One region of the Peribacillus sp. FSL P2-0133 genome, then DNA from elsewhere that is predicted to be linked to it. Evidence: riboswitches for the same ligand, from Rfam matches in the RefSeq annotation. Region 1 holds a riboswitch; the other holds the start of a gene.

What was found. Region 1 has a riboswitch for FMN ahead of MKY17_RS17995 (ECF transporter S component). Riboswitches for the same ligand answer to the same signal wherever they lie in the genome.
Region 2: it holds a riboswitch for FMN, as region 1 does, so the genes downstream of both, ribE (riboflavin synthase) here and MKY17_RS17995 (ECF transporter S component) in region 1, are expected to answer to the same signal.

What each region holds. Positions count from the first base shown of each region.
Region 1 covers NZ_CP150254.1:3,759,663-3,764,100, reverse strand. Annotated here, with positions in the region: gene MKY17_RS18005 (GerMN domain-containing protein) at 1-23, shown strand, start outside; gene serA (phosphoglycerate dehydrogenase) at 114-1,688, opposite strand; FMN riboswitch at 1,997-2,133, shown strand; gene MKY17_RS17995 (ECF transporter S component) at 2,298-2,879, shown strand; gene MKY17_RS17990 (ferredoxin) at 3,009-3,257, opposite strand; gene MKY17_RS17985 (helix-turn-helix domain-containing protein) at 3,548-4,438, shown strand, end outside.
Region 2 covers NZ_CP150254.1:606,238-610,675, reverse strand. Annotated here, with positions in the region: gene ribE (6,7-dimethyl-8-ribityllumazine synthase) at 206-676, opposite strand; partial or broken gene ribB (3,4-dihydroxy-2-butanone-4-phosphate synthase) at 756-1,394, opposite strand; gene ribE (riboflavin synthase) at 1,413-2,051, opposite strand; FMN riboswitch at 2,198-2,328, opposite strand; gene MKY17_RS02935 (TspO/MBR family protein) at 2,532-3,263, shown strand; gene megL (methionine gamma-lyase) at 3,277-4,438, opposite strand, start outside.

The sequences.
Region 1 (4,438 bases):
AAGCACCGAACCAAGTGAATTGATGGTGCGTTAAAAACACCCTGTCTATGGTTGGCAAAAGCCCCTTGCATTCACAGAAAAAGTGCCCGCGCTGGACGGGCACTTTTTTCTTCTTATAATGAGATACGGGCCATGAATGTAATTTCTTCTGTTTCCATTAAAAATTGTTTCATGTTGTCTTCTAATGGTAAATCAAAGCTCAAAACCATGATGGCTTCCCCGCCAGCTTCTTTTCGGCCAACCTGCATGGTGGCGATATTCACTCCGTGATCACCTAGGACCTTACCTACGTTACCGATTACACCAGGTTTATCGGTATGCTGGATATAAAGTAAATTCGGTTCTGGTTGAAAGTCGATTTTGAAACCATTCAAACTTACAATTCGAGAACCGTAATTTTCGATATAGGTTCCACTGATTGTTAATTCACGGTTGTCACCTTTTACTTTAAGGCTGATCAAATTCGAGTAACCTAAAGAGTCCGTAGAGATTTTTTCACCAACGGTTATGCCACACTCTTTTGCGATCAACAGGGCATTCACTTCATTGACTGATGCATCAACTCTTGATCTGAAAAAGCCAGAGATTAGACTTTTTGTAAGAATCGCTGTATCGAAATCCAATGATTCTCCTGCATACGTAACGGAGATTTCCTGAATTCCTTCATTCATGCACTGAGAAGCAATGGATCCCATTTGCTGAACAAGTTGATAGAAAGGCTGTACTTTTTCAAACACTTCTTTAGATATGGCTGGAAGGTTGATTGAACTTGAGACTGGGTTTCCTTCAAAATAGGTCAATACTTCTTGGGCAACCTGTACGGCAACATTTAATTGGGCTTCTTTCGTGGAAGCACCAAGATGCGGTGTAGCAATGACGCTATCCAGTTCAAGCAGTTTATGGCCAAGTGGAGGTTCTTCGACGAAAACGTCCAGTGCCGCCCCTGCAACATGTCCTTCTACTAACATTTCATATAAATCATCTTCGTCTAGAATTCCACCACGGGCGCAGTTTAGTACATATACCCCCTTTTTACAGGTAAGCAGTTTTTCTTTATTGATTAATCCTCTAGTATCATTCGTTAGTGGTGTATGAACAGTAATGATGTCTGCTTTAGGAAGCAATTCATCTAACGGCAGGGCCGTTACGGACATTTTCTTTGCACGATCGACAGTCAGGAACGGATCATAGACAATGACATCCATGCCAAACACTTTAGCACGTTTTGCAATTTCCCCTCCGATACGTCCAAAGCCAACTATACCTAATGTTTTACCACGAAGTTCAGTTCCCGTATATGAAGAACGTTTCCACTCCCCATTCTTCAGTGAAGCGTAAGCTTGCGGAATGTGGCGCATTAATGAAGCCATCATCGCAAATGTATGTTCAGCTGTTGAAATGGTATTGCCGTCAGGTGCATTAACCACGACAATCCCGCGTTTTGTCGCCGCGGGGATGTCTATGTTATCAACACCGACACCAGCGCGTGCTATAATTTTTAACTGCGGCATACGGTTCATTAAATCTTCCGATACCTTCGTTGCACTTCTCACAAGAATTGCATCGATCCGATCAAGTTCGTTTGCAGCTTCCTCTACGGTTTTCTGAATGAGATGAATATTGGATGCCTCTGATAGCGGTCCGAGTCCTTCTGGTTTAATGGCGTCTGCTACTAAAATCCGATACACGTCTAAACACCTTCCTAGGGAAAAGAATTATCTTAAATTTCAGTTAATTTTACAATTGAAATGCTGATTATGTCAATTTGGCTTAACTCGATGTAAGCGCTTAATAACATGATTATCATCTGATCATTTATTTAATATCGTGATATAAATGGCTTCGTCTTCGTTTGCATAGTATAAAAAAATTTTCGTTATTTGTTTTAAACCATTCACTGCGACGATCGATATTCATCCTAAACGCATCTACTGAGATAAAATGCTATCAAAAAAAAGGAATTTCAGATATAATGGGAAGTATAAAAATTTTATAGGTCTATCTTCGGGGCGGGGCGCAATTCCCCACCGGCGGTGATGAAGGAATTTCTTCTTCTAAGCCCGCGAGCCTTACAAGGCAGGATTTGGTGTGATTCCAAAGCCGACAGTATAGTCTGGATGGGAGAAGATGGAGGTTCCTGAGTGCGTTTCAACAGTTATTTGCTGAACGTTTGTTTGATGTAACCTTTAATTTATCCCTTTAATTCTATTGGAATTAAAGGTTTTTTATTGAGCATCAACATATTTTGGAACCCAAACCTCTTTTTCAGGTAGATCGGAAAAGAAGGAGAGAGAACTATGAATAAGAACAAAGTGAAAAAAACGGTTACACTTGCGATGATGGGAAGCATTTCTTATTTATTGATGCTTTTAAATTTCCCGTTTCCAGGATTCCCGCCTTTTCTAAATGTCGATTTTAGCGACATACCAGCACTGATGGCGGCATTGATTTTCGGTCCGATGGCTGGAATTCTAGTCGAGTTCATTAAAAACCTATTGGATTTAGTCATGACAGGGACCTTGACTGCTGTACCTGTGGGGCATATCGCTAACTTTATAGCCGGAATACTGTTTGTCTTGCCAACTTATTATGTATTTAAGAAAATCAATTCAAAAAAAGGGATGACGTTCGCTTTACTTGCGGGGACAGTTTCCATGGCAGTATTCATGAGTGTTTTAAACTATTTTGTCTTTTTACCGGCATATACCTTCTTTATGGGATGGGATGCAATGTCGGCGCCCGAGTCAAGAAAGTTCGTTACGACGGCAATCTTGCCTTTCAACGTGATTAAAGGCGTGCTCATCACATCTGTATTCATGTTGCTGTTCATTAAATTACAGACATGGATCAATAAGCAAATATTATATAAAAATGCTTAACGGCATTGACGATAGAAATGAAAAAACAACCGGATTTCCATATTCGGTTGTTTTTTATGTTTATGAGGAGATGTAATCCAACATTGGCCAAAAGAAAAAGCCATTCTCGATTGAAAATGGCTTGTACCGTTATTCGAATTTTAGTGCATCTCCGTCAAATGCCTCGTCAGCAACTTTAATGGAATCCGTTGGGCATCCTTCAAATGCATCCATCATGTCGTCTATAAGTACATCTGGAATTTCAACGATTCCCTCGTTATCGTCAAGGGTAACAAATGCAATCCCTTCGTCATCATAATCATATATATCTGGTGCCGCTGCTCCGCATGCTCCACAAGCTATGCATGTTTCTTTATCCACAATTGTAAATTTAGCCATGAATATAACCCCTCCTAAGTTGATTAACAACTGATAATCTTTTTATTTCAGATTATTATCTCTTTCTTATTGTAAGACCGAATGCCAAACTTTTCAATAGAAATTGTATTGATAATAACTATCATGTAGCTGAATGTCAACGAAAAACATCGAAATAATTAACTTGGTTCTCTCCATGGTTCGTCATTTAGTCACATAATTTCCCTTGTAATCATTAATAATAACGGCGATTTTTGCAGTTTTTTGTTACAATGGGGTTATTGGTTAAATGAAACAAGGATGTGAGTCCCATGAAGAATTATCTACAGGCCATCATTCTATATGCGATAAAAAAATTTCAAGGCGAACGTTCCATTTATGCTATATACCATATGCTGCAGGGTAAGAAATCGTCACAAACAATCCAGGATGCCCATTTATTCGGGTTAACTGATATTTTTGGGACAATACCCCGATTTACCCGTCAGCAATTAAATCAAAACATTGAACATTTACTTAAGCATGACATGATTAATTTAACGGATAAACCAGATGCGTATGAAATTAGTATGCAAGGTGAGAAAATGTTAGGCGATTACTTTAAAAGTAATCCTTTTCCGACGTATATAAATGGTTGGAAGTATCACAATATCACCCCGGTTTTCTGGGGAAGGTTAAACTTACTCATTCAAACTATATCTCATATTGTCCACAATGAAAGACGTTTTTATCCGATACAACGAAATCCCAAAATCCAATTCTTCGTAAAGGAATTTTTACATGTCCATCGTGAGGATCGAGCGGTGATTGCCCAACATCTATATGATGAATTGATATCCCTTTTAGAAAGTCAAAGTGATATGAAACGAGATATTTTCATTTTGAGGTTAACCGGAATAAACAGGATTGGACTTACGTTTGAACAGATTGCAAAAAGGAAAGATGTAGAAGAAGAGTATGTTCGCTTTACATTCCTTGACTCATTGCATCAAATGCTTGCAGAAATGGAAACGGGAAAGGATTACCCTCTCTTGTCCTCATTAACCAATGATTGGAAAAGAAGTGGGAATCCTCAATTGACACAATCTACAAATATAACTTTACGATACATCCAGGAAGGGAAAAATCTGGGTGAAATAGCTGAAATCCGCAGATTGAAAGTCAACACCATCGAAGATCACCTCGTAGAAATTGTCTTATCG
Region 2 (4,438 bases), 2.7 Mb from region 1:
ATTGTAGCATAATCATATCCGCATATTTTATCATGCTTCCATTACGTGATGCTTTTGTTCGTTTTTTTTTTTTGAAATTCCCTAATTATTCTTTATTTCTCAAGATTTATACCTTAAAACACATTACTTCGAAATCGAGGTATTTCCAATCTGACAATTAAAAAAGCCGCAGGAATGTTATTCCCTGCGGCTTCCTTATGTGAAATCACTGTTCTATTAATTTTCCAAGGTTGGCCATTTCAATGGCACTAACCGCAGCTTCATAGCCTTTGTTACCCGATTTTGTTCCTGCACGTTCAATGGCTTGTTCAATATTCTCAGTTGTCAGCAAACCGAAGATAACCGGTACACCTGTTTCCAATGAAACGGAAGCCATGCCTTTAGCTGCTTCATTGCAGACATAATCATAATGTGAAGTGGCACCCCTGATTACCGTTCCAAGACCGATTACAGCATCATATTTACCTGTATTCACAAGTTTCTTAGCAATTAACGGAAGTTCAAAAGCACCCGGGACCCACGCGATGTCAACATCATTCTCATCAACGCCATGACGCTTAAGGCCATCCAATGCCCCTCCTAAAAGCTTGCTTGTGATAAACTCATTAAATCTTCCTACCACGATTCCGACTTTCAATCCTGATCCGATCAATTGTGCTTCAATAGTTTTCCCCATGTCCAATTCCTCCTAATTTTAAAAAACAATATCATTTTTTTCACGTTAAGATTTAATTCCTAATAATCCTTCAAGCTTTCGGGATGTTCAGTTCAAGTTCCTGTTTCCCAATTGAATCATTTTGTTCAAGATACCGAATCAAATCGGCTATCGTAATGAATTTCAGGTTAAATTTATCAGCGATGACTTCTAAATCGGATACGCGGGCCATCGATCCATCTTCATTCATGATCTCACAAATGACACCCGCTGGAGCGGCACCGCATAACTTCGCCAAATCCACCGATGCCTCCGTATGTCCTGCCCTCCTTAATACGCCGCCTTCTTTAGCGACTATCGGAAAAGTGTGACCAGGCCTTTGGAAATCTTCAGCGACAGAATCATCATTAAGAAGTTCAAGGATGGTCAAGGACCGTTCAAAAGCACTGATTCCTGTAGAGGTGCTTTTATGATCGACACTTACCGTAAAAGCAGTGCCATGATGATCGGTATTTTCACCTACCATAGGATGCAGTTTCAATTTCGCTGCCAGTTCTTCAGTGATGGTTGTACAAATCAAACCACGTCCATGAGTCGCCATGAAATTAATCGCTTCCGGTGTCGCCTTTTCGGCCAACACTACAAAATCCCCTTCATTTTCACGGTCTTCATCATCGGATACGATTACTACCTTGCCAGCCTTCAAATCTTCTATTGCTTCTTCTATTGTATGGAACATCATTACACCGCCCTTTTATTAGAATCCATGCTCTGCCAAAAACTCTAAATTCAGTCCTGGTTTTGGATTGCCATTTTTCATTTGATGTATTATATATTTCCCTATCATGTCGTTTTCGATGTTAACGATATCGCCAGCCGCTTTTTGTCCCAATATGGTGTCCTGATGAGTCAATGGAATCAATGATACAGTCAAAAGGTTCCTTTCGATCCCAAATATCGTCAAGCTCGTTCCATCAATGGCCACGGAACCTTTTGGAATACAGAAGGTACTAAGCCCTTCTTCCAATTGGATTACATAATATACGGCATTTTCTTTCCGTTCTTTTTTTATGATCGTTCCGGTTCCGTCGATATGACCTGAAACAAAATGACCGCCAAACCTTCCCTGTGCACTCATTGCTCGTTCGAGATTAACAGGTGATCCCAATTTTAACGTCCGGATCGTGGAAGCTTTGACCGTTTCCGGCATCACGTCGACCGTAAACAAACTTTTCGTGAAGGATGTTACCGTTAAGCAGACCCCGTTGACTGAAATACTATCCCCCAGATGCACATCTTCAAGGATTTTTTCAGAACGAATCGATAACTCCATACTGCTTTTTCCTTTTTTCAAGGAATGTACGGTACCGATATCCTCAATGATTCCCGTAAACATGTTTTTCCCCCTTTTATAAAATATAAAAAACCCCTTAGGATGACCTAAGGAGTTAGCAGGAGAAATGAGTGAAAAAAATTGTATACCTAAAAAGCCTAATAATTTCATTTTCGAAAAATTAGGCATACGTATACACTTGGGTTCCACACGTCCTTCTCCCATCCAGACTGTACTGTCGGCTTTGGAATCTCACCAAATCCTGCCTTTATCAGGCTCGCGGGCTTAGAATTTCTTCATCACCGCCGGTTGGGATTTTCACCCGACCCCGAAGGACTAAAATAATATGAATCTTTGAATATTTTATCACCATAAAGTGAAGATGTAAAATTTCTAACCTTAAATGGTTCAATTGTTACAGGAACTTCCTCTCTTTATGGAAAAATCCCCCCCAAGTACCCCCGATGTGCTTCGAAAAGGTTAGCCAGGCTAAATATGTGGAATAAGGTTAGAAGGATCACAAATCATACAAGGAGGAAGCCCATGATTATTTCCATCATTAACTTGATTTTCTACCTGTTCGTCGTCACGATGAATTTTTTAGCCAATTTCCTGCCATTGAACGGCCAAACATCGGGAGAGATTTCCGATAAACTGGATGTCCTTTTCACTCCTGCCGGTTATGTATTTTCCATATGGGGCTTGATCTATTTCTTGCTTGCCATCTCGGTATTCAGGCAGTTTTTAAGTAAACATCAAAACAGCCCTGCTTATAAGGCATCCTTCCCTTGGTTCGCTTTAAGCTGTGTCCTGAATGGCGCTTGGCTTTTGGCTTGGCACTATGAACGCTTTTTGTTATCCGTATTCATTATCATTGCTCTTTTGGCTACTTTAATGGTCATTTATACCAGAATGAAAAAAGTGGAGCATGCTGCTTTCGACCTATTTCCGTTTTCCGTTTATACAGGCTGGGTAAGTGTTGCAGCCATAGCTGACATTTCTTATTACCTCACCTATATCAAATGGGACGGTTTTGGGGTTTCCCGTATAACCTGGACGATCGTCCTGCTGATTGCAGCAACAGCCTTGGCCTTTGTCTTTGCAGGTAAAAACCGGGATTGGTGCTATCCTCTCGTATTCGTTTGGGCATTCATAGGCATCGGGATACGAAATAGCGACGCCTATCCGATAATCACAGACATTTCTTATATCCTGGCTGCCATCACTTTTATCGTATCCATCACCATCTTCATTAATAATAGGAGGAACAAATGAGGGATATGTTACCCTAAAATGCTTGCTTAAGATCTTGCCAGATATCCCCCCAAGCCTCAAGGCCAACTGAGAGACGGACCAGCTGGTCACTGATGCCCATTTGTTCCCGTGAATCTTCAGGAACGGCAGAGTGCGTCATGGTAGCGGGATGCTGGATCAATGTTTCGGCATCACCTAGACTTACGGCAATTTTGATAAGTTTCAATTTATTGAGGAATTCCTGTGCATCCTGTTTTGTGCCATGCAGTTCGAAAGAGATAAGGCCGCCGCCATGTTTCATTTGTTTTTGCATTATATAATGATCCGGTGAAGCTTCATCACCTGGATAATATACTTTTTTCACCTTTGGATGTTTCTTAAGTTCTTGAAAGATTGCCATTGCATTGGCCGAATGACGGTCCATCCTGACAGGCAAGGTCTTTAGCCCCCGTAATAGTAACCAGGCATCGAATGGTGAAATGATTCCACCGATATCCTTCTGTGTAGTCCCGGCTACCTGATTCATGAATTCCTTCTTACCGACGACAAGGCCTGCAACGACATCACCATGCCCGCAAAGATATTTCGTAGCGCTATGAAGGACGATATCACAGCCATATTCAAGCGGTCTCTGTAGGTAGGGAGTCGAAAACGTATTATCGACTACGACCGTCACATTATATTCCTTCGCAACTCTCACCACCATCTGTAAGTCAATCATTTTCATCGTCGGATTGATCGGGGTTTCTACATATATACAGGTCGTTTCCGGCCGGATCATTTTCCTTACTTGTTCTTCTGAATCCATTTCACAAAAATCATGTGTGATGCGGTATTTATTTTTCATTAGCTGCAGAAGGCCAAATGTACAACCATATAGCCCCTGTGAGCACAGGATGTGGTCATCTGTTTTTGTTAACGCAAAAAGCACTGCTGAAACGGCAGCCATGCCTGAACCGAAAGCAAGGCCAGCTTCCCCGCCTTCCAAAGCGGCAATCTTTTCTTCAAGCACTTGTACCGTTGGATTTCCTAGGCGAGAATAAATGTATCCTTCTTCCATACCGGCAAAACGCCTTTCCCCTTGCTCGGCATTTTCGAAAGTGAATGTTGAGGTTTGGAATAAGGGTGTTGCCAAGCTTCCTAAATGCTTCTTCGAGTCATATCCTTCATGGATGACTGCCGTTTCAAACTGTTTA